4 regions of the Staphylococcus piscifermentans genome follow, and region 2 is predicted to be linked to each of the others. Evidence: riboswitches for the same ligand, from Rfam matches in the RefSeq annotation. Region 2 holds a riboswitch; each other region holds the start of a gene.

Region 1 (8,282 bases), 800 kb from region 2:
GCAATACGGCGGCAACTATTTAAGCCACCTTATCTATAGTGGGGATAAAGAAGTATTTATGGATGAATCTGAAGAAGCATTTGTGATGTACCGCTACAAATCCAATGCTTTAGTTGTACTTGGAGACCCTATCGGTAATCCGGAACGTTTCCACCATTTATTAGAGACGATTTATGATTATGCAGTGAAGATGGGCTATGAAGTGATTTTCTATCAAGCGAGCGATCGTTATATGCCGTTGTATCATGATTTCGGTAATCAGTTCTTTAAATTAGGGGAAGAAGCGGTAATTGATTTAACGACCTTTACGACTTCAGGTAAGAAACGCAGAGGCTTTAGAGCGACTTTGAATAAAATTGCTGATCAAGAGATTCAATTTGAAATTATAGAACCGCCATTTTCACCGGAATTGATGAAACAACTGAAACATGTCAGTGATGCATGGCTGGATGGAAAAAATGAAATGCATTTTTCAGTCGGCCAGTTTACAGACAGTTATATCTCTAAAGCACCGGTCGGTATCTTAAAAGAAAAAGACGGCAGAATTATTGCCTTCAGCAGTTTAATGCCGACGCATTATAATGATTCATTCTCTGTAGACCTTATCCGTTGGCTCCCTGACGTTGATTTACCATTGATGGATGGTTTATACCTCCATCTGCTGTTATGGGGCCAAGAACACGATTATAAGGCATTCAACATGGGAATGGCGACCTTATCTAATGTTGGACAAACAGAGTTCTCTTATTTGAATGAACGTATCGCAGGTCGCATATTCGAAAACTTCAACAATTTATATCGCTTCCGCGGATTAAGACAATACAAAGAAAAGTTCAAACCTCATTGGGAACCGAGATACTTAGTGTATTCTAGACATAGTTCACTATGGCAGAATATGTTGAAAGTACTGCGTGTCATTCGTTCTAAACAATAGAATACGAAAAAAGGAAACCTGATTGTCTGAAAGCTCGGCAATCGGGTTTTTATTTTTAAGAGCGCGCTAAGTCAGTGTATTTCAACAAGCGAATTCTAAATTAATTTCTGAAAAATGAGAATAGTCTGTTGACAAGAGGAAAGATTAGTTTTATACTCTGATTAAATTATATAAAACTTATCCAGAATGGTGGAGGGACTGGCCCGACGATACCAGGCAACCTATTTAAGTTAGGTGCTAATTCCAGCAGGTGAAGACCTGAAAGATAAGAGATTTAAAGTCTATCTTTTCAGGTAGGCTTATTTTTTATGTTAATAAGGGGGAAATAGAACATGACAAACGATTTTAAATTTGAAACATTGCAATTACACGCAGGACAGGTGGTAGATCCTACTTCGCATTCGAGAGCAGTTCCGATTTATCAAACGACATCTTTTACATTCGATGATACGCAACATGCGGCAGATTTATTTGGTTTAAATGCATTAGGTAATATTTATTCTCGTTTAACGAATCCAACTGTGGCAGTCTTTGAAACACGTGTTGCGGAATTAGAAGGCGGCGTTGCAGGGGTAGCAGTAGGTTCTGGTATGGCGGCTATTACGTATGCTGTGCAAACAGTGGCTGAAGCAGGAGATTACATTGTAGCAAGTTCTACTTTATATGGCGGTACATATACTTTATTCAGTCATACTTTGCCTAAGTACGGTATTGATGTTTCTATTGTGGACAGCAAAAACTTTGATGAAGTTAAAAACGCCATTAAAGATAATACTAAAGCTATTTATATTGAAACAATCGGTAATCCTGAAGGTAATGTAGAAGATGTAGAGAAATTAGCAGAAATTGCGCATGAAGCGGGAATCCCATTAATCGTGGATAATACTTTTGCTTCTCCATATTTATTCAGACCTTTAGAACATGGTGCGAATATCGTAGTACATTCAGCTACTAAATTTATTGGCGGACATGGGACATCTATGGGAGGCGTCGTAGTAGATGGCGGCAACTTCGATTGGAAACAAAATGACAAGTTCCCTGGTTTGACTGAACCTGATGCATCTTATCATGATTTAGTATTTGCGGATGCCTTTGGTGAAGCTGCTTTAGCATTCAAAATCAGAACGACGTTGTTACGTGACACAGGCGCTTGTCTGTCTCCTTTAAATGCTTTCTTACTCCTCCAAGGATTAGAGACGTTATCTTTAAGAATGGAACGTCATGTTGAAAATGCTGAAAAGGTTGCTAAGTTCTTAGATAATCACGACAAGGTAGAATGGGTGAAATACGCAGGACTTCCTTCTAGTGAGTACTATGACTTAAAAGAAAAATATCTTCCTAAAGGTGCATGTTCTATTTTCACTTTCGGTGTTAAAGGCGGTTATGAGGCAGGCATTAAATTTATCGAGTCGTTAGAATTATTCTCATTGCTTGCGAATGTAGGCGATGCGAAATCATTAGTGATTCATCCAGCTTCTACGACACATGCTCAATTAACTCCAGAGGAACAACTGACTGCAGGCATTACTCCTGAAACTATTCGTATTTCTGTAGGTCTTGAACATATTGATGATATCATTAATGACTTGGAAAAAGGATTAGAAGCGATTTAACATGTTATTTACGAATAAAATTCCTATACTGCCTATATTACAAGAGGAGCACATCGATTTTGCAAATCACAGAATCAACGATGGTTTAAATCTCTTGATTGTTAATTTAATGCCGGTAAAAGAAGATGCAGAAAGACAACTGCTGCGATTGCTTGGACAAACGGATCATCCGATTAATATTGATTTTATCTATCCAGTGACTCATCAAAGCCGAACTTCTTCAAATGTGCATGCGGAGCAGTATTATCAGGAATTTGATGATATCAAGGATCATTATTATGATGGTTTAATTATGACAGGAGCACCTGTTGAACATCTTGATTTTTCTGAAGTAGATTATATCGAGGAATTAAAGTCTATCTATGAGTGGTCAGAAACTCATGTGAAACAACGTCTATTTATTTGCTGGGGTGCACAATTTGCTTTGAATTATCGTTACGGTATTCACAAAAGAATGTTTCCTGAAAAATTAACGGGAATTTACCGTTATCATATTATGCAAGCCCATCCAGTATTGTGCGAGATTCCTGAATATATTATTCCGCAATCTCGCGGTTCCTTCATGGATCCTTATGAGGTGATGGAGGAAGCGGATTTAGATGTGGTTACCTATAGTCCTTATACCGGAGTGGATTTCATTTCTAATAAAGGTCAGACTGATTTATATATCGGTGGCCACTTTGAATATGAGCCAGAGACGTTGTTGAATGAGTATCAGAGGGATAGTGAGAAGAATGGGGAAGCGGCTGCTAAACCTAAGAATTATTTCCGAGGAGAAACGCTCACACCACTTCCTGCTTATTGGATTCCTTATGCTCAGCAACTCTTCCAAAATTGGGCCGATATGATGGAAAAAAATAGATGGAATCATGATGAAATTAATATTTCAGGATGATAATAGAATGTTTATAAATATAAAAATGGTAAGCGGAACTAATTGTTTAGTCCTGCTTACCATTTTTTTGCTGTTTGATTGCTTCGCGTTGTGCTTCTTCTTCAGCAAAACGTTCCGGATTCTTTTTGTAAAAATCTTGGTGATAGTCTTCTGCTTTGTAGAATTCAGATACTGGCAATACTTGTGTTGCAATCGCCTTATGATGATTAATAGTAGATTTTAATTCCTCGATATACTGTTCTGCTGTTTCTTTTTGATCTTCGTTAGTATAGAAGATAGCAGTACGGTATTGATTACCGCGATCTTGATATTGGCCCTCTGAATCAGTAGGGTCGATGACAGAAAAGAAAATTTCTAATAATTTATGATAAGAAAATAGCGCAACGTCATATTCTACTTTCACCGTTTCTAAATGTCCTGTATTTCCTTTTTTAACTTCTTCATAAGTCGGATTTTCTACTGTGCCACCCATATAACCTGACGTTACTTTTTCAATACCATCATACGAATCAAAAGGCTTGGTCATACACCAGAAACATCCGCCTGCAAAGTATGCAGTGTTGATATTCATGCTATCTACCCTTTCTTTGTCTGAGACCTTAGTACTATTTGTTCATAAAATACTTGATTTTTAAAAGGAAATTATATAACTTTAGTATGTATTAATTATATTACATAGACTGTCAATTTTGAAGATATAAGGTTGGGAAAAAATGACTGAAGAAGATAATAATAAAGAAAATTATAAACGAAGCAGTGGTAGTCCGCCTCCTCCACGTAAGAAAAGAATGAAGAAAAAAATACGTAAACTGCCATTCATTCTGCTGGGTCTGTTGATTATCTTGATCGTATTTATTGTGTATGCTGTGTCTGGTTATAAAAGCGGTATCGATTATGCGAAAAAGCATAATTCAAATATGAAAGTTCAAAAGTTTAATGGTCCCGTTAAAAATGACGGGAAAATTTCTATCTTACTATTAGGCGCTGATAAATCTGATGGTGGTAAATCTCGTACAGATTCTATTATGGTCGCTCAATATGATTATATTCATAAGAAAATGAAAATTGTTTCGGTCATGCGTGATACGTATGCTAAGATTCCAGGATACAGAAATTATAAAATTAATGCAGCTTATTCACTAGGCGGCCCTGAATTATTACGGAAAGCTTTAGTAGAAAACTATGGTATTAACCCAGAGTATTATGCGGTTGTCGACTTCAAAGGTTTCGAAAAAATGATTGATGAGTTAGCGCCGGATGGTGTACCGATAGATGTTGAGAAGGATATGTCTGAGCTCATTGGCGTTTCATTGAAAAAAGGGCATCATAATTTAAATGGTAAAGAATTGCTGGGCTACGCTCGTTTCCGTCATGACGCAGAAGGTGACTTTGGGCGTGTGCGCAGACAACAGCAAGTGATTCAAGCACTTAAACAAGAAATGACCAAACCTGGTGCGGTATTCAAATTGCCGAAAGTAGCAGGTATATTAAGAGGTTATTTAAATACTAATATTCCAGATTCTGCCTTGATTCAAACGGGTGTCAATTTCGGTATCAGAGGAGATAAAGACGTTAAAACATTAACTGTACCGATGAAAGGGACTTACCAAGATATTCAAACAGCGGAAAGCGGCAGTGCTTTAGAAGTAGATAAGCCGAAAAATAAAAAAGCCATTCAGGAATTCTTAAAAGATAATTCTGATTCTAAAAAAGAGGATACGAAAAAGAAATAGTCAAAAAGTAAGCCCGGAAAATTGTTTCTGATTTTCCGGGCTTACTTTTATTTTGATTACTGATCTGATTTTCTGACGCCGCCGACACCATAATGTGTAGGTTTCATTTCTTCTAATACTACGCTGATAGCATTGCGGTCTGCTTTAGTTGTTCTTTCTACAGCATCTGTTACTTCTTTGACTAGGTCTTTCAATTGTTCATCAGAACGTCCTTCAATTAATTTAATGTTCACTAATGGCATGTGAACCCCTCCTTTTGTTTAATTCATAGTTATTATAGCATTTTTTAAATGGTTGTATTCAAAATTTGTATGCTAAATTTTAGAACATTTGTTCCCTTTTATATTGAATAAGAACAAATGTTCGTATATAATAGAAATATCAAATGGCGGGGGCGATAATATGTATGATTATCATTTGTTAGAAGATAGAGACATCTTATGTATTGACCAAAAAAGTTTCTTTGCAAGCGTGTCATGTATATCTAAAGGACTCGATCCTATGACTACAAAATTAGCAGTTGTAGCAGATACAAAGCGGCAGGGGTCTGTAGTATTAGCTGCTACACCACCGCTTAAAGCTATCGGTATTAAAACAGGTTCAAGATTATTTGAAATACCGCATCGGAATGATATTTATATTATTAATCCAAGTATGCGCAAGTACCTGGACGTATCTATTATGATTTCCAAAATTGCTTTGCAATATGTACCACCAGAGGATTTACATCAATATAGTATTGATGAGTTCTTTATGGATGTAACAGACAGCTATCATCGATTCAGCAGTACCTTACATTCTTTTTGTATTAAGCTGATGAAAGAGATTTATGATAAAACACAAATTTATTGTACTGTGGGAATAGGTTCTAATATGCTATTGAGTAAATTAGCAATGGATATTGAGGCGAAACATCAACCGAATAGGATGGCAGAATGGCGTTACCAAGATGTGCCTGAGAAATTATGGAAGATAAAGCCGCTTAATAAGTTTTGGGGTATCAATAAGCGTACAGAAAAGAAATTAAATAAGCGCGGTATTTTTACCATTGGAGATTTAGCACATTATCCTCATCGCTATCTGAAAAGGGATTTCGGTATTAAAGGAATTGATTTGCATTTACACGCACATGGTATCGATCAAAGTAAAATTCGAGAGAAATATAAGACCACTAATCCTTCTATCTGTAAAAGCCAAATTCTGATGCGAGATTATCACTATGAAGATGCAAAAGTGGTGATGCAAGAATTGATAGAAGATGTAGCGATGCGTGTGCGCTTACGCAAAATGCGTGCGCGAACGATTCATTTTGCGTTCGGTTATAGAGATGGCGGCGGGGTGCATAAGCAATTCACTCTACAAGAACCGACTAATTTAGATAAAGAGATTTGGAAGATGGTCGAAAAATGGGCAGATAAGCTTTGCGATAGAGATTTATTGTATCGTACTTTAAGTATTTCTTTAACTCAGTTTGTTCCTGAAGGTGTTCAGCAATTGAATCTTTTCGTAGATGAATATGAAAGAAAACGCAGTGAGGCTCTAGCAAAGACTATCGATCAATTACAACAAAAATACGGGAAAGGAATTGTATCTAAAGCAGTATCTTATACAGATGCCGGAACGAAATATGGTCGTCTCGGGCTGATGGCGGGGCATAAAATGTAAAAAGGGAGCGGGGACAGAAATAATTTTTAATTAAAAGTATTTCGTCTTCCCGCCCCGACAAAGCTAACTAGAATAGAAAAAAGCTTGGAACAAGCGCATTTTCTGTACAGATAGCTACTGCCAGTACAAAGAGAAGAGCTGAGACATTATTATGGCCCAACCTCTGACTGGATACTATTTAAAGACTGTAAGTATCAAATTCATGTAAATATTTAATACCTAATTCACGATCTTCAGGGGATTTGAAGCTGATACGTAAGGCGCCATAAATATCTTCGCGGACTTCTACAATATTTATGTTACTTATAGAAATGTTATGTAAACTCAAGATAGAAGTTACTTTGCTGATCATACCAGGTTCGTCAGGGACATCAACATACAATTCATAAGAACTAGACACAGCACCGGGCGTTTTGGAAGGTAATTGATTTCTGTAGTCACGTGCTTGTTCGAAAAATTGGAAAACACCTTCATTATCATCATTTTCAATTTGTTGTGCAACTTTAGTTAATTGCGCTTGCCATTCGTGTATACCATCCAAAATGTAAGATTTATTTTCATGCATAATATCTCTCCACATTTCTGGACTGCTGCTAGCAATCCGCGTAATATCACGAAAACCTCCAGCAGCTAATTGTTGAACTAAAGGAGAGTCTTGCTGATGATCCCGGCTTAAGTTAACAAGCAAAGCTGCAGCAATATGCGGAATATGACTGACAATACTCGTTACAAAATCATGTTCAGAAGGGGAGGTTGCAATTATTTTAGCACGTGTAGCTTGTAACAGCGCCTCGACTTTTGCAGATGCTTGATCGTTTTCTGGTTCTGAATGCACAAGAATATAATATGCATTTTCAAACAAGTTCTTTTTAGCATTTAAAATACCTGATTTATGACTTCCGGCCATTGGATGACCGCCGACTAAATGAATTTGCTGTTCTTTTAATAACTGCTTTTCAAATTGCTGTATTGTACCTTTGGTGCTTCCAGTGTCTGTTACAATTAATCCTGGTTTAGTATCAATCTCTGATAAGTTTTTTAAATACTGAACTGTTTGTTGGACAGGGGTCGCATAAATGATAATATCCGCTTCAGACGCCGCTTCTTGATAGTTTTCAACTTTTTGATCAATTAAACCAATAGAAAGGGCTTTGTCTAATTGACTTGCATTTGCATCATAAGCTGAAATTAAGATATCATCTTGATAATACTTAAGATTGCTTGCTAAACTGCCGCCAATTAAACCTAGACCTACAAATAATACATTTTGTGTCAAAAGACTCACCTCTGTCAAAATTTTCAGAATAGCGTTATTATAAAGTAAATTATAGGATGAAGCAACTAGAATAAAGCGAATTCAATTTCTATTTTCAAATTAAATCGTTACAATGAATGTAAGGAGGAGTTTTCATGACAAAGAATATTTTAGAAACAATTAAAAC
Region 2 (8,282 bases):
TAATAAGATAAATCGTGGAGCCTACCATAAAGGCTCTAAACCGCACATTCATCGGTACTTTTTTATTAAAAATCGGTCCTAACACTAAGTTGCCGATTGCAATTATAATCGGTCCTGCTAAAAAGAATAAAATTAACATATATTCACCTGCTATTTAAAAAATTCATTCTCAATTTGATCAGCGGTCATATTCATGCCTGCTAATTGCAGCGCATTGAAATTCATTAAAGAAGTCATTGGATTCGTATTGACTACAACGCCTAACCCAGCTCTTTCAGCAGCAGTAGCACCATTGACTGAATCCTCAATTGCTAAGCAGCTGCTTGGATTGAAATTCAGTTCTTGTACTGCTTTCAAATATAAATCAGGTGCTGGTTTGACGTCTTCTACATCTTCCCTACCTACAATTACGGGTATACGTTCTGTTAACCCTAAGGCGTCTAGTGTCGGTTGGATATTAGCACGACTACTGCTCGTCGCAATTGCCATCGGTATCTTTTTCTTATCTAATTTATCCATTAAACGACTGATATTATCAATCATCGGTAAATAGACACTCTGCGTATGATGAGACGCGTATAATTCTTCAGTTGCTTCTACACCCATTTCATTTTCTAAATAGGCATGTAATTCAGAAGCCGCGCCCCCAATAGAAGCACGATAATAATCGATTGAAATAGGAGTTTTTCCATACATTTTTAAATAATGATTAATTGTTTCGAATAAATGTTGCTCAGTATCTATAATTGTTCCATCAAAATCAAATACGACAGCTCTGTAATTCATATGTATTTATTCCTTCCTTATAATTTAATTTCATCTTATCATATTTTATTTCTATGAAGTCTGAAAAAGTTTTTGTTTTCTATCGCTTAGTTTCGTCCTAAAGTCCTAGTGAAATTTTGGATAAAGCGTGGTAAAATTTAAATGAATTTGAAACAGCATATATTAATTATAACCTCTTCTGAAATCAAATCCATCTTACACCTTCTGGAGGAATCGTCTATGTTTTTAGATAAATATGAAACATTTATTATTAACATCGGAAACTTATCGACATGGCTAAAACGCAGACACCTACTCACCGTATGCAAGCAACTTCAAAGCAGCCAAGCTGTTCAAGCGGAGTTTATGAAAATACGCCAACAGCTTGTATTGAAAGTACACATTCCGAAATGCAATCTGCCTTATTTTATCAGTTTCCTAAGTTTTCATAATTACCCTATTTATCAAGTCTTACCATTATCTCAAAAAGAATTTATATTCCAAACTGATTCAAATATTGAAGCGATGATGCATTTCAAATTGAAAATTGATGGTTTGCAAGATGTTTTTATCAAAGATAAAATTATCGACATCATGCAATATATGTCACATCAAGAAGATATTAATTATATCTTAACTTCCCAATATATTGATATTTCTTGTACGCCTCAGGTTATTTCAAAATTAATTCATGCGCTAGCTACAAAAAACATTGATGTTTTAGGTGCAAACTATCGTCCGAAAGTCTCTCAATATAAACACAGCACTATTTCTTAGTAACAAAACATTATATTGAGCGTAACAAAATTAAATGCAGCATTCTTAAATGGCTTTAAAAGTGTTACTCATCGCTTTTGAAGTCTTTTTTCATCTTCACTAATTATTTTTTATGGAAGCGTTGTCTTTTTGTAAAGTTAATATTAAAATAATATTAATGTTTTGTAAAAAGGAGGCGTTTCTATGTTTAATTTTTTAAAACCCCCTTCTCCTCGACAACCATTGCCGAGCGATGAAGTGGACCATACATATAAAAAATTAAGGTTACAAGTATTTTTAGGAATTTTTATCGGTTATGCAGGCTATTATTTATTGCGTAAAAACTTTTCATTAGCTATGCCTGATTTAATTGATCAAGGCTTCAGCAAAGGGGAATTAGGTATTGCCTTATCTGCTGTGTCTATTGCTTATGGTTTTAGTAAATTTGTGATGGGAATGGTCAGTGACCGCAGTAATGCCAGGATTTTCTTAAGTTTAGGGTTGATATTGACAGCGATTGTAAACTTGCTCTTAGGTTTTGTGCCTTTCTTTACTTCAGGCATACTGATTATGTTTATCATGCTCTTCTTGAACGGTTGGTTCCAAGGTATGGGTTGGCCGCCGTCCGGACGTGTTTTAGTACATTGGTATAGTGTCAGCGAGCGTGGTAGTAAAACTGCTTTATGGAACGTTGCACACAATGTCGGCGGCGGTTTAATGGCACCGATTGCCACATGGGGAATCTCAATGACTGCTCTGTATAATTTCGGTTATTTAAAGGGCTTTGAAGGTGCATTTATTTACCCTGCATTATTTGCGATTGTGATTGCAATTATTGCTTTCTTCTTAGTTAGAGATACACCGCAATCTCAAGGACTTCCACCTATTGAGGTCTACCGCGATGATTATCCTAATGCTTCAAAAGAAACTATGGAGACTGAATTGACTACGAAAGAGATTCTCTTCAAATATGTATTGAACAATAAGTGGGTATGGGCTATTGCCTTTGCCAACATCTTTGTCTATTTCGTACGTTATGGAGTACTGGATTGGGCGCCAGTGTATCTTAGTGAAGAAAAACATTTTGATATGAAAGCATCTGGTTGGGCTTACTTCTTATATGAATGGGCTGGAATACCTGGTACATTGTTGTGCGGTTGGCTATCAGATAAATTATTTAAAGGACGTCGTGGACCTGCTGGATTCTTCTTTATGTTAGGTGTAACGATTTTCGTGCTTATCTATTGGTTGAACCCTGCCGGCCATCCTTGGATTGATAATCTTTCCTTAGTGGCAATCGGTTTCTTAATCTATGGTCCTGTGATGTTGATTGGGTTGCAAGCACTTGATTATGTTCCGAAAAAAGCTGCCGGAACAGCCGCCGGACTTACTGGATTATTCGGTTACTTGTTCGGTGCAGTGATGGCGAATATTATCTTAGGATTTGTCGTTGATCATTTTGGTTGGGATGTTGGATTTATACTGCTTACTGTTATCAGTATACTTGCAATGTTGAGCTTTATCTTAACTTGGAATAAACGTGGTCAAGAAACAGTTTAATAGATAAAAAGAAGCGGTACATGCTCACTACAAAGTGGCGTACCGCTTCTTTTTCTTCTAATTTTTAAAATTCTTCTTGTTCTTTCTGCATTTCCGTCAAAATATCTTGCAGCTTAATAAACATGTTCTCAAAGCCATGCGCTGTTGAGTCATGATATTCTTTTTTCTGCTGCTTATATTCTAAGGTAGTCCAGCGTCGTTCTTTCGGAACAACAGCAGTATATCGGAAATTCATTTGTGTAATGTCAGCACCTGGTTCACGTTCAAAGATTTCAACTTCGATGGTATCTTCTTTGTCGCTTAATTCAGGCATGCCGATAGTCATCACAATACGATTCGGTGCTTCTAGTTCTTGGAAGACACCTGTAATTTTATTCATCTTGCCATTACGTTCATCAACGATTTCGTAACGTCGCCCTTCTTCAGGAATCAAGTCGATGGACTTATTAGTTCGATTAGAAGTCATAAACCAACGTCTCATAATATCGGCATCTGTCCACGCTTGATAAATCAATTCAGGATTAATACGCATTAATCGCTCCAACGAAATGACCACTACGTCATTTTCTATGTTATATCTTGCCACTCTGTCGTCACCTACTTTCACACTTAACCTTATTTTAACGTATTTCTAGTGCATAAGACAAAATAATCGTCCTCTATCTGCTTCACTTCATGCACCGTTTTGTTAGTTTTGCAACAAGATTACTTTAACATTTTTCTTGTGTGGAAGTAAAAATTAATTATGCCTCTTTCCCAGCTTTCTTTTTATTTAATCTAGGAAGGTTAAAGATGATTGCCACTAATCCACTTAAGCCGAGCATTACCGGATAAATGGAATAAGGCATCAGCATAAAGGGTGAAACACCGGCTACTCCAGCTGCAGCAATGACTTGCGGACTGTAAGGTAGTAAACCTTGGAAGCAGCTGCCGAAAATATCTAGAATACTGGCGGACTTTCTAGGGTCGATATCATATTCATCCGCAATGTTTTTAGCCAACGGACCGGCCATTAAAATAGAAATCGTATTGTTGGCTGTAGAAATATCTGCGGCACTGACTAAACTTGCAATCCCAATTTCGGCGCCACGTCTGGATTTCACACGGCTTCGTACAAAGTTCAGCAGCCAAGTAATACCGCCATAGTGCTGGATTAAACCAATTAAACCACCGATCATCAAAGCAATAATGGCAATATCTTCCATACCGATCATACCTTCAGAGGCCGCTTTCAAGAATTTAATCCAATTGAACGATCCATCTAATAAGCCGATAATTCCTGAAAGCACAGTCCCTCCAATTAACACAATAATTACATTGACGCCAATCAGAGCTAAAATTAATACTAATAAGTAAGGAATAACTTTAATCAAGTCATAGTCATAATTCTTTGCGCTGTTGATGCTTGCGCTATGCGTTAAGATGCCCAAGATGATCATTGAAAGTATCGCACCTGGCAACACAATCCGGAAATTCACTTTAAACTTGTCGCTCATGCGTGTATGTTGCGTACGCACCGCTGCGATGGTAGTGTCTGAGATCATCGATAAATTGTCACCGAACATCGCACCGCCTACTACAGTCGCCATGGCAAGTGCGGAAGGAATGTCCGTTGCTTGGCTGATACCAAATCCTACCGGTGCAATAGCGGCTACTGTCCCTACTGAAGTTCCCATCGAAATCGATACAAACATACAAATGACGAATAATCCGATAATCAGCAAGTTGCCGGGGATTAAGGATAATCCAAGGTTAACAGTTGATTTTACGCCTCCCATATCTTCAGTTACTTTTGAAAAAGCCCCTGCAAGTACAAATATCAAGACCATCAGAATAATATTGGAATGGCCTGCTCCTTTAGTAAAAACTTCTACTTTCTCAGCAAATTTTTGTTTGCGATTCATCAGCAATGCCACAATGACTGCAATCGTAATCGCGATATTTAATGGCATTTTAGTAAAGTCTCCTGTAATAATGCCGACGCCTAAAAATAAACCGACGAAGACAATTAAAGGTATCAGTGCAAAAGCATTACCTTTCTTTTTCTCTTCAGCCATCTTCTACTCCACACCTCTCATTTCATAAATAAAAAACCTTTTTTCTGCGCTAAGAAAAAAGGATAAATATATCAATTCTTATCTCTTAGCAATCGATTGCTACGGGACTTGGCACACGCGTTTCCATGTTGCCGAGGCTTCAAAGTGCCCTTCACTCCACCTCTCTTGATAAGCACTATTTATTTTTAAATTGTGAATCTTTTTAAACTTATCACGCTCAACGGCTTGCGTCAATTATCTGAAGGTTAACTTTTGTTAAGCATTTATTCAGTCGGTCGTTGAATCGTAAATTCTTCGCCTAGTTTCACATAATCGTTTCCTGCTAAACGTCCTACAGGCTGCAAGGCTTGCACATTAATCTTGAATGGATCCATATAAACCGCATCGTCAATATGATATTGTACCACGCGTCCGATGATTAAATCGTTACCTGTTTCATCATCGCCTAATTCAATGAGACGGTCTAATTTGCATTCGAAGCGGATACTTGCCCCTTCAATTGCAGGGACGTCGACTACAGTGGAAGGAATTGTTTTAAAGTCTGTCCGTTTTAATTCATTTTCTGTCGGTGCAATAGGTGCGGCTGTTTGGTTGATTCCTTCAATCATGGAAAGTTGTGAAATATGCACCACAAACTCACCCATCGTCTCAATGTTGACAGATGTATCTTTGCGTTTGCCGTTCATACGTGCCGTCGAAATCATAATCATCGGCGGTTCACTGCTTACTACATTAAAAAAACTGAAAGGCGCTGCATTAAGATTGCCTTCTTTATCTTGAGAAGTCACGAAAGCGATAGGACGCGGTAATACGCTTCCGCTCAATAATTTATAATTATCTTTCTGCGTTAACTCGTTTGGATCGAATTGTTTCATACGCTCACCTCATTTTATTTATAATTGGTAGTTTTATAGTAGGAAAAATCAGCTCTAATTGCTAATGACTTGTTCATGATGACTCGCCCTTCCCCATTCAAAAACCCCCGGCTTCTGTTGCCGAGGGGGAAATAGTTAAGACGGGGCTGCGCTTCTAAGGTTTCTTTTCCAGAGCAGCAGTTTAATTAATTTGTTTACCGCCTGTTACACCATAGACTTGTCCTGTTGTATAGCTGGATTCGTCTGAGGCTAAAAGAACGTAGGTGCTGGCTAATTCAACAGGTTGACCTGAGCGTCCCATCATGGATTGTTGACCGAATTCTGGAATTTTATCTTGCGGTTGTCCACCTGAGATTTGTAATGGTGACCAGAATGGACCTGGCGCGACTGAATTGACACGGATGCCTCTTTCGATTAATTCTTTCGCAAGGCTCTTAGTCAAGGAAATAATCGCTGCTTTGGTTGCGGCATAGTCATGCAATAATGGATTCGGATCGTAACCTTGAATAGAAGTTGTTGTTGTAATTGTACCGCCTGGTTTCAAGTATTCTAAAGCCTTTTGCGTAGTCCAGAAGATGGGATAGACGTTCGTTTCAAAGGTATTCGTGAAATCTTCTGTTTTGAAGTCTTCGAATTTCTCATGGTATTGCTGATAGCCTGCCACCATTGTGACATTATCTAATCCGCCTAGACGGTCATTTGCATATTCTACGAGTTCATAGTTGAAATCTTCGTTCGTAATATCGCCCGGTAGTAAGAAAACTGTGCCGCCTTTATCTTCGATGACACGTTTCACATCTTGTGCATCATCTTCTTCTTTCGGATGATAATTGATAACAACAGATGCACCTTCTCTAGCATAAGCGATTGCTACAGCGCGTCCGATAGCTGAGTCGCCACCAGTTACTAACATTTTCAAGCCTTCTAAACGACCATGTCCAACGTAAGACTCCTCACCACAATCGGGTTTCGGTTCCATATCTTTTTGCAGACCTGGCCAAGGTTGTTCTTGTTTAGGAAAATCTTTATCTGTAAATTTTTTGCGTGGATCTGGAAGTGCCATTTCTATCACTCCTAATAAGATTTGATAGTTTTGTTATACCCTGCCTTTAAAATTCCATTCATGATTACATTAAAATAACTTTTGAATTAATTTAACAAGATAATCAGGCGCTGTTTCCAAAATTCGTTCATCCGGTTGATACTTCGGATGATGCAGGTCGTAGTCGCTTTCGGAACCGATAAATGCAAACACTCCAGGTACAGTATCGCTCAGTGCTGAAAAATCTTCTCCGATTGTTTTCGGTTCTCCGAGGATTTGAACACTATAGCCCGTTTCTTCAGCCGCTTCAACCGCCTTCTCTGTCAATGCTTCATCGTTTATTACAGCATTCGGCAAATGAATATATTCCAATTCAATATTCGCGTCAAACGCTTTAGCAATTCCTGCACATAAATCTTGCAAGCGTTCCTCTGCCTTTGCTCTCGTTGCAGCATTAAAGGTACGCACTGTGCCCTGCATATACGCTTGGTCCGGAATCACATTCCACGTATTACCTGCTGAGACTTCGCCAATCGTTACCACCGCTGAATCAAATGCCGAGACATTACGACTGACAATCGATTGAATACTAGTCATCAATTGTCCTAAGATAATCATCGGGTCATTGCTTTCCTCAGGTTTCGCAGCATGACCCCCTTTGCCTTGAATATGTATCGCAAAGCGGTCTACCGCTGAAGTCATCGCACCCGACTTAATCGCAAACTCGCCCACTTTCAAAGTCGGATCATTATGAAAGCCCGTGACTGCTTTCACCCCGTCAAGTACACCCGCTTCCACCATCTGCTGTGCTCCGCTTCCTACTTCTTCAGCCGCTTGGAACAAAATCCGCACCCGTCCTGGCAACTCCGCTTCTCGCGCTTTCAACTCCATTGTCGCCGCTAAAATAGTTGCCATGTGAATATCATGGCCGCAAGCATGCATCACACCCTCAGCAGACGAGCGGATTTCACTGTCAACTTGCTCTAATATCGGCAACGCATCGATATCCGTACGCAATGCTACAACCTTCTCGCCTTGCCCTACCTCTGCGACCAGACCCGTTTGCAGAGGATAATCCACAATTTTAATCTCATGTTCCTCTAATATTTTTCTTAGACGCTTCGTTGTTTCAAACTCTGCATACGACACTTCCGGGTACCGGTGAAACACACGTCTCCATTCCTTAACTTGATTGATGTCTGTCATCTTTCCCACTTCCTTTTCCGA
Region 3 (8,282 bases), 820 kb from region 2:
GATGAATTAACAGAAACACTTAACGATTTGCATAAAGAAAATTTACTCTTACAAAAGAACTATAACATTGATAGCGTACCAGTCGGAGATTTCTCATTATACGATCACGTACTTGATACATCATTATTATTCAACATCATCCCAGAACGTTTCCAAGGTCAAGAAGTCAACGACGATTTATTATTTGATATCGCTCGCGGTACGAAAGATAATGTCGCTAGCGCCCTAATTAAATGGTTCAACACTAACTATCACTACATCGTGCCTGAATGGGACCATGCAGAACCTAAATTAAATCGTAATGTTTTACTTGAAAGATTCCAATTCGCACAACAATTAAATGTACCGGCACACCCAGTTCTCTTAGGACCAGTGTCATTCGTACAATTATCACGTGGCGGCGAACAATCATTTGAGGAAAAAGTAGAAACATTATTGCCACTTTACAAAGAAGTTTTACAATCATTAGTAGATGCAGGTGCTGAATATATCCAAATTGATGAACCTGTATTAGTCACAGACAACGCTAAAGAATTAGAAGATATCACACGCCATGTCTACGATTACTTTGATAAAGCAGGTTTAAGCGATAAATTAGTCATTCAAACTTACTTCGAACATGTAGATTTAGAATTTGTGAACAGCTTACCCGTTAAAGGTTTAGGCTTAGACTTCGTACATGATCGCGGCGTTAACTTACAACAAATCAGAGACGGCAAATTATCTAAAGACAAAGCCTTGTACGCAGGTATTATTGACGGCCGTAATGTATGGGCTGCAGACATCGAAGCGAAGAAAGATTTAATCGAAGAATTACAACAATATACAGACGAGTTAGTCATCCAACCGTCTTCTTCTTTACTCCATGTTCCAGTTTCTTTAGATGACGAAGTACTAGATGAAACGATTGAAGAAGGTTTAAGCTTCGCTACTGAAAAATTAGACGAGTTAGATGCCTTAAAACGTCTTATCAATAATGGAGATACAGAAAAATACGATCAATTGAAAGCACAATACGAACGCTTCCAAAACCAAGCATTCAAAAATCTTGAATACGATTTCGACAGCGTACGTACCAACCGTGAATCAGCTTTCCCTGAACGTAAAAGAGTACAAGATGCACGCTTGAAATTACCAGAGCTGCCGACAACAACAATCGGTTCATTCCCACAAACTAAAGAAGTACGTAAGAAACGTGCAGATTGGAAAAACCACCGCATCAGCGATGAAGAATATAATCAATTCTTGCGTGATGAAATCGCACGTTGGATTCAAATCCAAGAAGATATCGGTTTAGATGTATTTGTACACGGTGAATTCGAACGTAACGACATGGTTGAATTCTTCGGTGAAAGACTGCAAGGTTTCTTAGTTACTAAATTCGGATGGGTACAATCTTACGGTTCTCGTGCCGTTAAGCCGCCAGTAATCTACGGAGACGTTAAATGGACTAAACCAATTACAGTAGAAGAAACAGCATACGCACAAAGTTTAACAGACCACCCTGTAAAAGGAATGCTGACAGGTCCAGTTACCATCTTGAACTGGTCATTCGAACGCGTAGATATTCCACGCCAAGAAGTTCAAGATCAAATCGCTTTAGCTATCAATGAAGAAGTATTAGCATTAGAAGACGCTGGCATAAAAATTATCCAAGTAGACGAACCAGCATTGCGCGAAGGCTTACCGCTTCGCAAAGAATACCATGAAGAGTACTTGAAACAAGCGTTGCGCTCATTCCGCTTAGCTACATCTTCTGTGGCGGATGCTACGCAAATCCATACGCATATGTGTTATTCTCAATTCGGCGAAATCATCCATACTATCCACGATTTAGATGCAGATGTTATCTCAATCGAAACATCTCGCAGCCATGGTGCATTAATTAAAGACTTCGAGGATATTACGTATGATTTAGGTATCGGATTAGGTGTGTATGATATTCACAGTCCACGTATCCCGACTGAAGAAGAAATTACAGTAGCTATCAATCGCGGATTACAAGAAATCGACCGTTCATTATTCTGGGTTAACCCAGACTGCGGCTTGAAAACACGTAACGAAGATCAAGTAAAAGAAGCATTATCTGTCTTAGTATCAGCAGTTAAAAAATTACGTCAAGAACAAGGTCAAGAAACAGCATAAATCAATAGATATTGAACTGGTAATACATGATTAGGCCTCTCCTTCCCCTAATCATGTTGCCAACTCAATGTAAAGTATTACTATTTTTTTAATAACAACAATGCAGTTGCAGCGAGGTGTTTATCATGAGTTATCCTTTATGGGATCAGCTGAAAACTTTGAAAGAAAATAAATGGGTCGATTTGACACATACATTTGATTCAAAGAGTCCACATTTCAGCGCTTTAGAAGAAGCATATATCGATACAATCAGTACAGTACCTGAAGATGGATTTTTCGTACAAAGATGGAGTGTTGCGACGCAATATGGCACACATATTGATGCTCCTATCCACTTTGTAGAACATAAACGCTATTTGCACGAGCTCGATTTAAAAGAATTAGTATTGCCCCTCATCGTGCTCGACTATTCTAAAGAAGTAGCCGAAAATCCTGATTTCCGTCTTACACGTGAAGATTTATTGAACTGGGAAGAGGCACATGGCCGTATCGAACCTGATTCATTCGTTGTGTTCCGCAGTGACTGGTCGAAACGTTGGCCGAACGTTGAACAATTCGAGAATAAAGATGCTGAAGGCAATCCTCACTCTCCAGGATGGGCATTAGATGCATTACAATTCTTACTTGAAGAACGTGGTGTGACATCCATAGGTCATGAGACATTTGATACTGATGCATCTGTTGATGTAGCGAAACACGGCGACTTAATCGGCGAACGGTATGTCTTAGGACAAGATACTTTCCAAATTGAACTATTAACAAACCTTGATCAACTCCCTGAAAGAGGTGCGGTAATTTATACAATCAGCCCTAAACCCGCAGATGCTCCCGGATTCCCTGTCCGAGCATTTGCGATCACTCCAGATAAGCAATAATGGACACGCGATCATCCATTATATGCAGCCATTATGAGTGAACTTAATATGTTGGCTACATGCCCTGGGTCCACAGGAATTGGGGCATGAATCGCCACTGTTCTTAAACCCGATTAAGAACATCTTTTCATTATCTGGTATGCATCTTCACCCGATAGGGATGTATACTGAAATTCATTTTATTGCCATTTCCCGATAAACGGCAATAACATAACTCCTTTTACTAATTATAAAAAGAAGACACTGGATATCAAGCAGCACCTCCCACCACCCCGTGAGTGTTGAAGCCTGATATCCAGTGTTCTATTTTTTTTGAAGATTATTTCTAAAATTTATATGTAGTAAAAAAATGAGTGATGAAACAACTTTCGTTGTCTCGCCTCTCATTTTTTTCGTTGTGCTTTTGTAACTTTCAAAGTAGTTTGCACAGTGATTTTAACAGTCGCTGCTTATTTATTGTCAAAGAAAGACATGAAAATAGCTGATTTTGCTCGCAACATAATCGACTATTTCAATAAGATAAGATGATTCCATATACTTATTAAAATATTAATATACAAATCAATCTATTATACTCATATAATACCACCCGCTTATTTTGGTTGCAAAAAATATATTTTTATATGAATCCAAAAACAAAAGAACTCTAATCTTTCGTTTTAGTTCTATCATCCATACAAATATATTTTTAATCAACAATAAAAATATAAAGTGTTACTCTGCCTTTTAAAATGTGGTATAATTTTTCCATAAAAATGTTCGTGCTTGTTGGTGCCTATGTTCTACCTCAAGGGCTTAACTAAACGCCTGTGGTAGATCTGAGGTGATCCTATGAACATAGTTGTGAATTTACAAGTAGAGTTGCTTATAACTTTCAAAGTGATTTACACAGTAACTTTAACAGTTACTGCTTATTTGTTGTTAAAAAAACACAATAAATAATAGCCGATTATGCTGAGAACATAATCGACTATTTCAATAAGCCTAAGGTAGAATATGGCTCAGACCATACGCCTAACATTTTTACACTCAGTCTTCTTTACCAGGATGCCTGAGTGTTTTTTATTACACCTATATAATAGCACCTTTTATAACTTCTTACAATTATAATATGTGGCTAAACCGCCTAAAATGTAGTTTCTGTTTGATCTTAATTTATAGTTATTTTTTATACATAGTGCTAAGTGATTTCAACCGCTTCGCCGCTTCATCTAATTGTTCATCGTCTAATGCAAGGGAGACACGTACATAATGATTGCCATTATCACCAAATGGGATACCTGGTGCAACTAATATAGACTGATCTTGTAATAGAAATTCCACAAATTGTTCTCCAGTATAACCTTCAGGTGTCTTTAACCATAAGAAAATACCGCCTGTCATAGGTTCATATGGAATAGCAACTTCATCTAAAATAGCAGTAAAGCGGTCTCGACGTTTTCTGAACACTTCGCTTTGTTGTTCTAAAAAATCATCATAATTATTTAAAGCAAAGGTAGCAGCATCTTGTAATGCACCGAACATACCTGCATGGTGATGTGTATGATACTTTTTCAATGCTTGTATAACGTCTTTATTCCCTACCGCAAATCCGACGCGATAGCCTGACATATTATAACCTTTAGACAGAGAGTAGACTTCTATAGCTACCTCTTTTCCATCTTTTGACTGCAAGATACTCGGGTTCTTATGATCAAATCCAAAGGCTGCATAAGCAAAATCATGCACGATTTTAGTTTGTGTTCCTTTGAATTTTTGAACCGCTTCATCAAACACTTCTTGGGTCACTGTGGAACCTGTCGGGTTATTCGGATAAGTTAAATAGATGAGCTTCGTTTGTTTCAAGATATCTTCAGGTACTTTATCCCAATCTGGCTGGTAATTCGGCGGATCCAACTCTAAAGCATAGGGGTGCGCATCTGCAAATAAAACACCTGCCAGATAATCTGTATATCCAGGATCAGGCAGTAGCACATAATCTTCTGGATTTACAATACAATTCGGCAAGCCTACCAGACCGTTTTTAGTACCGTATAAGATACATACTTCATCATCTTTATCTAATTCAACGCCGTATTGACGTTGATAAAAATCGACAATCGCTTGTTTGAACGTCTCTTTTCCATGAAACGCACCATATTTCTGATTTTCAGGAACACGCAAAGCATTCGCAAATTCATCGACAATTCCTTTGGGTGTTTCTCCATCTGGAATACCTACTGCCATGTTGATGAGAGGAAGCGGTCCATGTTCAATTTTTCTTCCCATTGTTTTTCCAAAATAACTATCCGGTATTTTCGCTAATCTTCTTGACATCACCATTCCTAGTCCCCCTTTTATTAATGATAGATACGTCATACTTTTTTCAAAAAAAGCTATATGTCACTGCATAAGCAACATATAGCCCACTATGTATATGCACCTATCTTTCAAGTTGTACTTGTTGGATGAAGCACAGTGAGGTCAGTCTTAATAACCTTCTGTTGCTGAAGCTTCATAGGGCCAATTCCCTCTGCTTCTCTTGATAAGTCTGATTAATATAATTAACGTTTCTTATTGTACTAAAAATTCTGACATTTATCAATTATAGGAGTAACATGTATAAAAACTCCACAGCACATTAGCTGCAGAGTCTTATAAATATTATTCAGGTTGTCCTTTAGCATCAAATTTTTCTACTGAACCGTCTGAATTAACGATATACGAACCTGCAAGATTGCCAGACTTATCAACAAATGAGAAGCCCCACTTGCCATCTTCTAATTGCTCCGGTTCTTTATACGTATAAGTGTTCGTATCTAGCTTGTGCCCTTCGTAGTCTTCCACTTTATCAATAACGTTAGCACGCGTCACTGTCCCGCTTGAACTTGTGCTTTGTTTGGTATCGCTATCCGAGTTAGCAGCTGACTTACTACTTGTCCCTACTTCAGGCGTTTCACTAACCGAAGTCATGTTTGCCACTTTTGAAAAGTTTGGATTATCCATATATTTTTCATATAAATTTTTAAGATTATAAATCGCACCGTAATCTAGTAATTGTTGATACGTATTTGTTCCTTTTTCAGGCATAATAATAATCTGCGAATCTGTCATAGCCATCATCGTAAGATAGTTGCCTTTTGATTCATATGACTCATAAACATCCATATTAGAAGGCTGTCCTGGTACTTGACCATCAAATGTTCTTTGGAATTTAATATGTTGGATTGATTTTTGCGCCTTATCAAGTCCATCCCATTTCTCATAACTATGATTTAATAGTTCTTCTGCAGAAACGGTTGTTTCTGCATACTTTGAATGTCCCACTGCAAACATTGCGAGTACAATCTTATCTTTGTTAGTGAGTTGATTAAAACTTTTGGTATTACTAGAATTATCAGATGTTTTTTCTGATTCGGAATTATCATTCCCACTATTCTTTTCTGAAAATCCTTCTTTATTGGTTTGTTTTTCAGAAGTTTTGTCATCTTTATGCTTTGTTTCTTGTTGAGTGTCTTCTTTGTTGTCTGATGATTTATTATCGCCATGTCCGCATCCTGAAAGCAAAAGTGCTAAAGTCGCAGAAGCGGCAAACAAATACTTTAATTTCATCTCTTGTTGTCCCCCTATTCAGGTTGACCTTTTGCATCAAATTTTTCTACCGATCCATCTGAATGTACTATATAAGATCCCGCAAGATCACCTGACTTATCCACAAAGGAGAAGCCCCAGCTTCCATCACTCTTTTGTTCAGGCTCTTTATACGTATAAGTACTCGTATCTAACTTGTGACCTTCGTAGTCTTCCACTTTATCGATTACATTAGCACGAGTTACTTTTTCTCCAGAATCTGATGAACTGCTTTCGTTGTCACTGCTTGAATTATCCTCTTTTGGTGCAGGTTCAGCTGATTCTCTAAAGGTAATAAGATTTGCTACTTGTTGGAAATTTCGGTCTTTATATTGATTATAAAGATCTTTCACATCATATAATCCACCTATATTTACTAGCTGTTGATACGGATTAATCCCTTGTGTGCCTGAAATCAATACTTGTGTATCACTGATACCAATAACAACAACTGAAGCCGCTTTAGAATCATTTGAATCATAAAAAGTCATATTTTGAGGTGCATTTGGAATATACCGAGGTACATCTTCAACTTTTGATAATTTTAATTGTTGAATCGTACGTTGAATATTTCCTCCATTTCCATTTTGAACATAACTATGATTCAATAACTCACTTGGAGTAACAGTAAATTCAGCTGATTTAGGTGCATATAATGCTAAAGCGACCTTTTCTTGAGGTGTAAGTTGGCTTACAGGTTTAACATTTGAGTTTGATTCTTTTTTCGATTCAGAATTATCATTAGTTTGATTTGTACCAGTTGAGCTTGATGTAGATTTTGAGTTTGATTCTTTTTTCTCAGTTTTTTGATTATCATCTTTTTTAGTCTTTTCTTCATGCTTAGTATCGTTGTCTGCTTTCTCTTGTGATCCGCATCCTGCTAATAAAATAGCGAGTGCTGCTGTAGCAGAAAATAGATGTTTGATTTTCATGATTGTTTTTCTCCCCTTTTATTATTTGTTAACATACACTTTCATTATATATAAAAGGGTGGACGTATTGTGTACCCCCGTTTAAGTTTTTTAAAATAAATATAAAAAAGTCACTCGCCTAATAGCGAATGACTTTTAACGTTTATAAACTTTAATTTTTATTTCTAAATAATCATCGTGGTCACGTTCTTTTTGTTCCACATGAATACCGCTTTGTTCTATTTTATCCAAACTATTTTGAAGTGTTTCACGTGCGTTCGTTAAATCCTTAGCGAACTGAAATGGCTGAGCTTTGACTTTCTCAGGACCAACCATTGACTTAACTCTTGCTTCTGTTTGTTTCACGTTCAAATGTTGATCCACAATTGTTTGAACCATTTCTTCTTGTTGTTCAAAAGACAAACTGAGTAATGCTCTCGCATGACGTTCAGTGATCTTACCTTCTGAAAGTTTCTGTTTCGCTTTAGGTGCAAGTTTCAACAAACGCAGCTTATTAGCAATAAAGCTTTGACTTTTACCGACACTTTGGGCTAATTCACTTTGCGTTGTATCACCAAGTTCTAATAGCTTTTGATATGCTTCAGCTTCTTCAACAGCTGATAAATTTTCACGTTGAATATTTTCAATCAGTGCCACGACAGCAGTTTCTTCATCTGTCATTTCGCGAATAATAACATCTGCATATGCCATCTGATTTGCATTTAATGCACGAAAACGTCGT
Region 4 (8,282 bases), 420 kb from region 2:
CATTTTTCAATTCGCCTTTAATAGCTGCATCAACCATGCGACGAGTATATTTTAAGCTGATACGACGACCTACGCCGTATTTTCCGCCAGTCCAGCCTGTGTTTACTAAATATACTTCAACTTCATGTTTATCAATTAATTGTCCAAGCAATTCAGCATATTTCTTAGGGTTTAATGGCAAGAATGGTGCACCGAAGCATGTAGAGAATGATGGTACAGGCTCAGTGATACCACGTTCAGTACCTGCTAATTTAGAAGTGAAACCACTTAAGAAATGATACAATGCTTGTTCTTTTGTTAATTTAGAAATTGGAGGCAATACGCCGAATGCATCAGCTGTTAAGAATACGATTGTATTCGGATGCGCTGCTTTTGATGGTTTAGCAATATTATCGATATAGTCGATAGGATATGCTGCACGTGTGTTTTCAGTATATTTATTGTCATCGAAATCAACGTTACCATCTTCTTCGACTACAACATTTTCTAAAATTGTACCATAACGGATTGCATTATAAATTTGAGGTTCTTTTTCTTTTGAGAGATTGATAGCTTTCGCATAGCAGCCGCCTTCAATGTTGAAAATACCATTTTTATTCCAGCCGTGTTCATCATCACCGATTAATTTACGATCTGGAGCTGCTGATAAAGTTGTTTTACCTGTTCCAGATAATCCGAAGAATAATGCAACGTCGCCTTTTTCACCCACGTTAGCTGAGCAATGCATACTCATGATATCTTGTTGAGGTAATAAATAGTTCATTACTGAGAAGATACCTTTCTTCATTTCACCCGCATATTCTGTTCCGCCGATAAGGATAATACGGTGTTTGAAAGAAATGATAACGAAAGTTTCAGAAGCTGTGCCATCTACTTCAGGGTTTGCTTTGAAGTGAGGCGCAGAAACAATTGTAAAGTTCGCTTTAATTTTTTCTGCTTCATCTTTAGAAGAAGGGCGGATAAACATGTTATGTGCGAATAAATTGTGCCAAGCCATTTCGTTAACTACAGTTAAACGTAATTGAGTATCTTGGTCACTTCCTGCGTAACCGTTGAAGACGTAGAGTTCATCTTTTTGGTCTAAGTAATCTAGAACTTTATCATACAATCTAAGGAATTTTTCTTCTTCGATAGGTTGGTTTACTGAGCCCCAGTCAATTGCATCTCTGTAAGAAGGTTCGTTTACAATAAATTTATCTTTAGGAGAACGACCTGTGTATTGGCCAGTCAATTGATTGATTGCTCCTAGTTCTGTGAGTTCGCCTTCATTATTGTCTAAAATCTTGTTGTAAAGTTGCGTTTTTGTAAGTTGAAATAATGATGATGGTTTTTCAATCAAATGATTCAACTTTTTTAAATTTGTTTGTGCATCTACTGCCATTTTTAAAAACCCCTCCAGCGCGTAAGTATTAATGTAATTGTAAGCCTTTACATTTTTATAGTATAACATACTATATCCATTATTCCACATCGGATTTATGAAAAAACAATTCGTGTAATTGACAATTTTATTTTGTTTGGGTAGTATTATTTGTAACGGATTCTCTTATCCTGAGTGGCGGAGGGACATGGACCCAACGAAGCCCAGCAACCTCTCCTTATTGGAGAAAGGTGCCAAACCGTTTGCAAATGTCATATAAGACGTTTGAACGATAAGAGCGAAAGGACGTCAAAGGGCTTTCTCTCTATGTATATATAGTGGAAAGCCCTTTTTAATTTGAGCTCATAGATAGAGAATTTTCGTAATTAAAATCAAAAGGAGTCAGTTATGTCGAATAATAGAAGATTATTTACGTCAGAATCTGTTACAGAAGGACATCCTGATAAAATAGCAGACCAAATTTCAGATGCTATTTTGGATGAATTATTAAAGAAAGATCCAGATGCAAGGGTGGCATGTGAGACAGTAGTCACTACGGGAATGGCTATGATTGTCGGGGAAATTTCTACTTCCACTTATGTGGATTTTCCAAAAGTAGTACGAGATACAGTTGAAGAAATCGGTTATACAAGAGCGAAATACGGCTATGACAACCAAACAATGGCAGTGATGTCAGCGATTGATGAACAATCTCCTGATATTGCGCAAGCAGTGGACCGCGCTTTAGAATATAGAAATGAAATCAGCGAAGAAGAAATTGAAGCTACAGGTGCAGGGGACCAAGGTTTAATGTTCGGATACGCTACCAACGAGACTGATACGTATATGCCGACACCGATTTTCTTCTCGCATCAACTTGCGAAACGTTTATCAGATGTACGTAAAGATGGTACTTTAAAATACTTGCGTCCTGACGGAAAAGTGCAAGTTACAGTAGAATATGATGAAAATGATAAACCAGTTCGTATTGATACAATTGTAATTTCAACACAACATGCTGAAGAAATAACATTAGATCAAATTCAAGAGGATATCCGTAAACATGTTATCGACCCAATTGTACCTTCATCATTATTAGATGATGAAACTAAGTTCTTCATCAATCCGACAGGCCGTTTTGTAATCGGCGGGCCACAAGGTGATGCAGGCTTGACTGGTCGTAAAATTATCGTTGATACTTATGGCGGCTTTGCGCGTCATGGCGGCGGATGCTTCAGCGGTAAAGATCCAACAAAAGTAGACCGTTCAGCAGCTTATGCAGCACGCTATGTAGCTAAAAATATTGTAGCGGCAGGATTAGCTGATAAATGTGAAGTCCAACTTGCTTATGCTATCGGTGTAGCAGAACCTGTTTCAATTTCCATCGATACATTTGGAACTGGAAAAGTTTCTGAAGGCAAATTAGTAGAAGCGGTACGTGATAATTTCGATTTACGTCCAGCAGGTATTATTAAAATGTTGGATTTAAAACGCCCGATATACAAACAAACTGCAGCTTATGGTCATTTCGGCCGTACAGACATTGCATTGCCTTGGGAACGTGTAGATAAAGTGGATGTATTGAAAGAAGCGGTCCAAGCATAATTCTGCGATTTTTGCATGAAATTCAGGATTATTATCGATAGAATCGAAACTTTCCTTTATAATGAAACGTAAGACAAGTAAAGGAGCGGAATATGTATGGGACCATTGGAAATTGGTTTAGTAGCAGCGATAGTCATAGCTGTTATATTCTTAATATTATTCTTAACTGCATTAAACAGTAAAAAGAAAGCACAACAGCAAGCAGAAGAACAATATGAAGCAAAAGAAAAAAGCTTGAAAGATAATTACGAAGATGAGCTTGAAAAAGAACGTGTAGAACATAAGAAAACAGTAACAAAACAACGTGCTGATTTTGATGCCACAGTCGATTCGAAAGATCGTGAAATTGATGCATTGAAGCTGTTTTCAAAAAACCATAGCGAATACATCACTGATATGCGTCTTATCGGTATAAGAGAACGCTTAGTGAAAGAAAAACGTATTCGCCCTGAAGATATGCATATTATGGCAAACATCTTCTTGCCGAAAAATGATATGAATGATATCGAACGTATCAGCCATTTAGTGTTAACACGTACAGGTTTATACATTATAGACTCGCAACTTTTAAAAGGGCACGTTTATAATGGTATCAGCGGCAAACAGTTTGCTGAATTACCTACCATTGAACAAGTTTTCAATGTCTTGAATTTAGATCAGCGTACACCGCAAACTTTAGTATTAGATGAAAATGACGATCAACAATCTGCAACGTTTGTGAATTACTCGAAACAACTGCATTATGTTGAACAATTAGCGGATGCGTTGCAACGTCAGTTGAATTTGAAATATACGCCAATGGCACTACTTTATTTCAATCCTAAAAATGAAGGTGCTGTGACAATTTCGAATTATGCACAAAATACCAATACTAAAGTACTTGTTGGTGCTGAACAATTGGATGAATACTTTAATAAATTTGTTTTCCATGGCCGTATTCAATATAATGTTGAAGATTTGGCGCGTATTATGGAAGAAATTGAATCTTTTAATTAAGGTTTGAGGCACTGTTTGAGTTGTTACAGCTCTCACAGTGCTTTTCTTTTTCCTGAAAAGGAAGTTTGAGTGAATGCATGGCCGGTAAAGTTTAAGGTATAGTAGAGATATCAATGACAAGGAGAGAGATAAGAATGGAATATGTGGAATTTTATAATGGTAACCGTATGCCGATTGTCGGTTTAGGTACTTTTCGTGTGGAAAATGATGAGCAGGCTAAGGAAGCGGTTCAAGTTGCGATTGAAAATGGTTACAGAAGTATTGATACCGCTATGATTTATGGCAATGAAGAAAAGGTCGGTGAAGGGATTAAGGCTGGATTAGAATCTACTGGCTTAAAACGTTCGGACTTATTTATTACGTCGAAATTATGGTTGGAAGATTATGGCAGAGAAAATGTGGCTGAAGCTTATCAAACTTCTCTTAACAAATTAGATCTTGATTATTTAGATTTATATTTAATGCACTGGCCGGGCATGGATGAAGATGTGATGATTGAAACTTGGAAAGGAATGGAAGATTTACTGAAAGATAATAAGGTGAAAAATATTGGGGTCAGCAACTTTAAATCACATCACTTTGAAGCTTTATTATCTCATGCATCAATTAAACCAGTGATTGATCAAGTGGAATTCCATCCGTATTTAATTCAAGAAGATTTGCGTACATATCTAAATGCACAGCGTATTCAAATGGAATCCTGGTCTCCATTGATGAATGCGCAAATCTTAGATGACGAAGTTGTTAAATCAATAGCCGAAGAGGTAGGCAAGTCGCCGGCTCAAGTCATTATTCGTTGGAATATTCAACATGATGTCGTTGTAATTCCGAAGTCAGTGACACCTTCACGTATTAAAGAGAATTTAGAAGTGTTTGATTTCGAACTGTCCGATTCACAAATGACGCAATTAGATAATTTAAACGAAGATAAACGTGTAGGTCCTGATCCTGATAATTATTCTGGACATCATAAATAGGTGATTTGAATGGCTGATTATAAAGGAATGTTATATGGAGCGATGGTAGGAGATGCTTTAGGAGTGCCTGTCGAATTTGAAAATAGAGGCAGTTTTAATGTTGAGAGCATGATTGGTTATGGTACATGTAACCAACCACCTGGAACATGGTCGGATGACAGTTCTCTCACCTTGTGTTTGGCAGAAAATATTAACGCGCATGGCAATCTAGACAGTTTAATGCAAAAATTTGTGCGTTATTTGAATGATGGCTATTTGACGCCATTCGGTGCTGCATTTGGTGTGGGTAATTCTACAACGCAGTCAATTAGAAGATACGAAGAGGGGACGCCAGCTGAACAATGCGGAGGCACATCAGAATATAATAATGGGAATGGTGCTTTGATGAGAATTGCTCCGTTAATCAAATGTTTACCTGAAGAGATGGCGTTCAAGCAAGTCGCCGATATAGTAATTGCCTATACACGTATTACACATGGCCATCCGCGTGCCCTCGTAGCATCTATTATTTATGTAGAGATATTGCGAAACATTGCTGCAGGGCATTCCTTTAAGATGAGTGTGGAGAATACTGAAAAAGAATTAAGTATAAATTTGAAGCAGGATGCTATCCTATTTGATGAATACAAAAATTTTTTCGAGAAAATATTTCAACCAGAATTCTATCAACTTCCTCAAAGTTATATTCGATCCTCTGGATACGTAGTAGATACTTTAGAAGCTGTTTTATGGTGTATCGGCAATTCCGATAATTTCAAAGATGCTGTGCTTAAAGCAGTTAATTTAGGTGACGATACAGATACGGTAGGCTCGATAACTGGAAGCATTGCCGGTTTATTATATGGTGTTCAAGCTGTTCCGGATACATGGATTGAAAATTTAGTAAGTAAAGAGAAGTTTGAACCTATTATTTCAAAGTTTATAATAACATGAAAAAGGTGCTGGGATTCGTTCCAGCACCTTTCTTATATACTTGCAGTAGCTCTCTTTATTGTGCAATGAGAAAACCAAGCCAACATGCTGCAAAGCAAAGTATATATTGCAATGCACTATATAAAATAAATAACGCCGGTTTTGTTTGTTCTGTTAATAGATTTTTCAATTCTAAAGATAGAGTGGAAAATGTTGTCAATCCACCTAAAAAACCTACAATCAATAATGGGGATGCCCATTGATAAGAGAGTGCAAAACCGCTCAACAAACTAATTGCAAAACTTCCTGCTAGGTTAACTATTAACGTAGCTATCGGCATTTCAGAAGGGATACGGCTGCATGCTTGTGTAACAGCAGCTCTAACGACCGCACCTAAACCGCCGCCAAGCATAATCAACAACAATTTAATCATGACTGAGCGCACCCCCTAATTTACCGCCAAGGTAACAAAGCAGAATACCCAAGATGTAACTTGTGACAGCATAGATACCAAGTAATAGATAATGATGCTGTTCTAACATATGTACGAGTTCAAACTGAAAAGAAGAGAAAGTCGTTAGCGCCCCTAAGAATCCAGTGGTAATTCCTTTTTTAAATAAAGGGTTGTTTTGAAATAACTTTAAAATCAAAGCTGTAAAGAATCCCATCAGGAAAGCACCTGCTAAGTTAGCAAGAAAGGTTCCCGTTGGAAATCCATCGCTATGATTCAATTGTGATAATAAAAATCTTATTAGTGCACCAAAAGCGCCACCAATAAATACATATAAGTACTGCACTATACCGCCTCTTTTATTTTTAATAAGTAAATTGTGGTACCGCTGAATGTAATTGTCAAATTCAAGGGATTATTTTAGAAGTCCGAATGAGACTAAAGAAGCAGCGATATGCAGAAGAATTGTTATTAATAAAATATAAGGTAAGAATTTACTTGCAGGACGAATCCAATCTGTTCTTTCTTTTGAAAGTTTCATAGATTTATCTGCGAAAATAATTGCTATGATTAAGATAATTGCATTGACGACACTGCTAATGATTATTTTTTTGACGATAGATTCAAATTGCGCATTAAAAATCGGATTACGCATATTGAAGTAAAAACTGATAACTACCAAGACGAGAGTAATATAAAAATAAAGTTTAGATTTTGCCATGGCGACCTCCATTTCTATTCATTCTTACATATTATCATATTGGAATAGCCATAAACCATTCCTTTACAAAACTCTCTATTTGTTAAATGTTTTGAGTTTGCACAATCGCGTTTTAGAATAGTGCGTGTTATAATTTAGTTATTCTAAAGGAATGAAAGTTGTAGTAATGATAGGAGGAACTCATTCTATGGTAAAAGCAGATTTAAACGTAGAAGTATTCGCAGATGGTGCGGATATCGAAGAAATGAAAGCAGCATACAAAAATAATGAAGTGGATGGTTTCACAACTAACCCAAGCTTAATGGCTAAAGCAGGTGTGACGGATTATAAAACATTTGCGGAAGAAGCGGTACGTGAAATTCCAGATGCTTCAATTTCATTTGAAGTATTTGCAGATGATTTAGATACAATGGCTAAAGAAGCAGAAATTTTAAAACAATACGGTAAAAATGTATTTGTTAAAATTCCTATTGTTACAACTAATGGTGAATCAACAATTCCATTAATCAAGAAATTATCAGCAGACAACGTGCATTTGAATGTGACTGCTGTTTATACTTTAGATCAAGTTAAAGCTATTACAGAAGCAGTAACTGAAGGTGTTCCAACTTATATCTCAGTATTTGCTGGACGTATTGCAGATACTGGTGTAGATCCGCTTCCACTCATGAAAGAATCAGTGGAAATTGCGCATTCAAAAGAAGGCATCAAATTATTATGGGCAAGCTGCCGTGAATTATTCAATGTCATTCAAGCAGATGAAATCGGTGCAGACATCATTACATGTCCTGCAGGCGTAATCAGCAAAATCCCTAATATCGGTCGCGATGTTAATGAATTATCAGTAGATACTGTTAAAGGATTTGCAAAAGACATTCAAAAATCAGGACTTTCAATCCTATAATAAAAAAAGTGTATCTCTTTAATTAGGAATATATTAAAATAAAGGCAGAAATAGTTTGTGTATCTTTAAACTATTTCTGCCTCTTTTTTATTGTATTGCAAGGGCAGGTGTATAGGTGTATGAAAAAAGAAGAATTTGAATCCAAAGTTAAAAAGCAACTTTGGTTCTTGAATAAAAAAGAAAAAATAAAATTAAATCAATTTATGACAGAAGCGCAAACGAACCAAGCAAATTCGAAAATATTAAATCAACCGATTAGATTTTCAAATTTATTTCTAAAACAATATGTTTTTTCTAATAAAACACACGGGTCTAGTTTCTTATTTATTATAATCGTGTTGATGTTACTTGCGAAT

The links. Region 2 has a riboswitch for S-adenosylmethionine ahead of CKV71_RS03390 (Na+/H+ antiporter NhaC family protein). Riboswitches for the same ligand answer to the same signal wherever they lie in the genome.
Region 1: it holds a riboswitch for S-adenosylmethionine, as region 2 does, so the genes downstream of both, CKV71_RS07620 (O-acetylhomoserine aminocarboxypropyltransferase/cysteine synthase family protein) here and CKV71_RS03390 (Na+/H+ antiporter NhaC family protein) in region 2, are expected to answer to the same signal.
Region 3: it holds a riboswitch for S-adenosylmethionine, as region 2 does, so the genes downstream of both, CKV71_RS12250 (aminotransferase class I/II-fold pyridoxal phosphate-dependent enzyme) here and CKV71_RS03390 (Na+/H+ antiporter NhaC family protein) in region 2, are expected to answer to the same signal.
Region 4: it holds a riboswitch for S-adenosylmethionine, as region 2 does, so the genes downstream of both, metK (methionine adenosyltransferase) here and CKV71_RS03390 (Na+/H+ antiporter NhaC family protein) in region 2, are expected to answer to the same signal.

Annotation. Positions count from the first base shown of each region.
Region 1 covers NZ_LT906447.1:1,612,617-1,620,898, reverse strand. The annotation lists gene mprF (bifunctional lysylphosphatidylglycerol flippase/synthetase MprF) at 1-934, shown strand, start outside; SAM riboswitch class I at 1,109-1,206, shown strand; gene CKV71_RS07620 (O-acetylhomoserine aminocarboxypropyltransferase/cysteine synthase family protein) at 1,267-2,547, shown strand; gene CKV71_RS07615 (homoserine O-acetyltransferase/O-succinyltransferase family protein) at 2,549-3,442, shown strand; gene msrA (peptide-methionine (S)-S-oxide reductase MsrA) at 3,489-4,013, opposite strand; gene CKV71_RS07605 (LCP family protein) at 4,156-5,175, shown strand; gene CKV71_RS07600 (2-hydroxymuconate tautomerase) at 5,232-5,417, opposite strand; gene CKV71_RS07595 (Y-family DNA polymerase) at 5,578-6,840, shown strand; gene CKV71_RS07590 (prephenate dehydrogenase) at 7,019-8,116, opposite strand; gene CKV71_RS07585 (M42 family metallopeptidase) at 8,251-8,282, shown strand, end outside.
Region 2 covers NZ_LT906447.1:809,130-817,411, reverse strand. The annotation lists gene CKV71_RS03415 (hypothetical protein) at 1-139, opposite strand, end outside; gene CKV71_RS03410 (HAD family hydrolase) at 151-786, opposite strand; gene CKV71_RS03405 (hypothetical protein) at 1,006-1,542, shown strand; gene glpT (glycerol-3-phosphate transporter) at 1,726-3,081, shown strand; gene CKV71_RS03395 (SRPBCC family protein) at 3,146-3,667, opposite strand; gene CKV71_RS03390 (Na+/H+ antiporter NhaC family protein) at 3,825-5,138, opposite strand; SAM riboswitch class I at 5,214-5,313, opposite strand; gene CKV71_RS03385 (flavin reductase family protein) at 5,402-6,013, opposite strand; gene CKV71_RS03380 (SDR family oxidoreductase) at 6,195-7,076, opposite strand; gene CKV71_RS03375 (amidohydrolase) at 7,146-8,261, opposite strand; gene CKV71_RS03370 (SulP family inorganic anion transporter) at 8,239-8,282, opposite strand, start outside.
Region 3 covers NZ_LT906447.1:2,599,291-2,607,572, forward strand. The annotation lists gene metE (5-methyltetrahydropteroyltriglutamate--homocysteine S-methyltransferase) at 1-2,145, shown strand, start outside; gene CKV71_RS12245 (cyclase family protein) at 2,268-3,020, shown strand; gene CKV71_RS12250 (aminotransferase class I/II-fold pyridoxal phosphate-dependent enzyme) at 4,182-5,342, opposite strand; SAM riboswitch class I at 5,440-5,551, opposite strand; gene CKV71_RS12595 (hypothetical protein) at 5,664-6,611, opposite strand; gene CKV71_RS12260 (hypothetical protein) at 6,626-7,561, opposite strand; gene noc (nucleoid occlusion protein) at 7,697-8,282, opposite strand, start outside.
Region 4 covers NZ_LT906447.1:1,224,438-1,232,719, forward strand. The annotation lists gene pckA (phosphoenolpyruvate carboxykinase (ATP)) at 1-1,381, opposite strand, end outside; SAM riboswitch class I at 1,544-1,659, shown strand; gene metK (methionine adenosyltransferase) at 1,769-2,965, shown strand; gene CKV71_RS05700 (nuclease-related domain-containing protein) at 3,062-3,961, shown strand; gene CKV71_RS05705 (aldo/keto reductase) at 4,096-4,938, shown strand; gene CKV71_RS05710 (ADP-ribosylglycohydrolase family protein) at 4,948-5,871, shown strand; gene CKV71_RS05715 (fluoride efflux transporter FluC) at 5,927-6,283, opposite strand; gene crcB (fluoride efflux transporter CrcB) at 6,276-6,647, opposite strand; gene CKV71_RS05725 (hypothetical protein) at 6,717-7,022, opposite strand; gene CKV71_RS05730 (transaldolase) at 7,210-7,926, shown strand; gene CKV71_RS05735 (hypothetical protein) at 8,046-8,282, shown strand, end outside.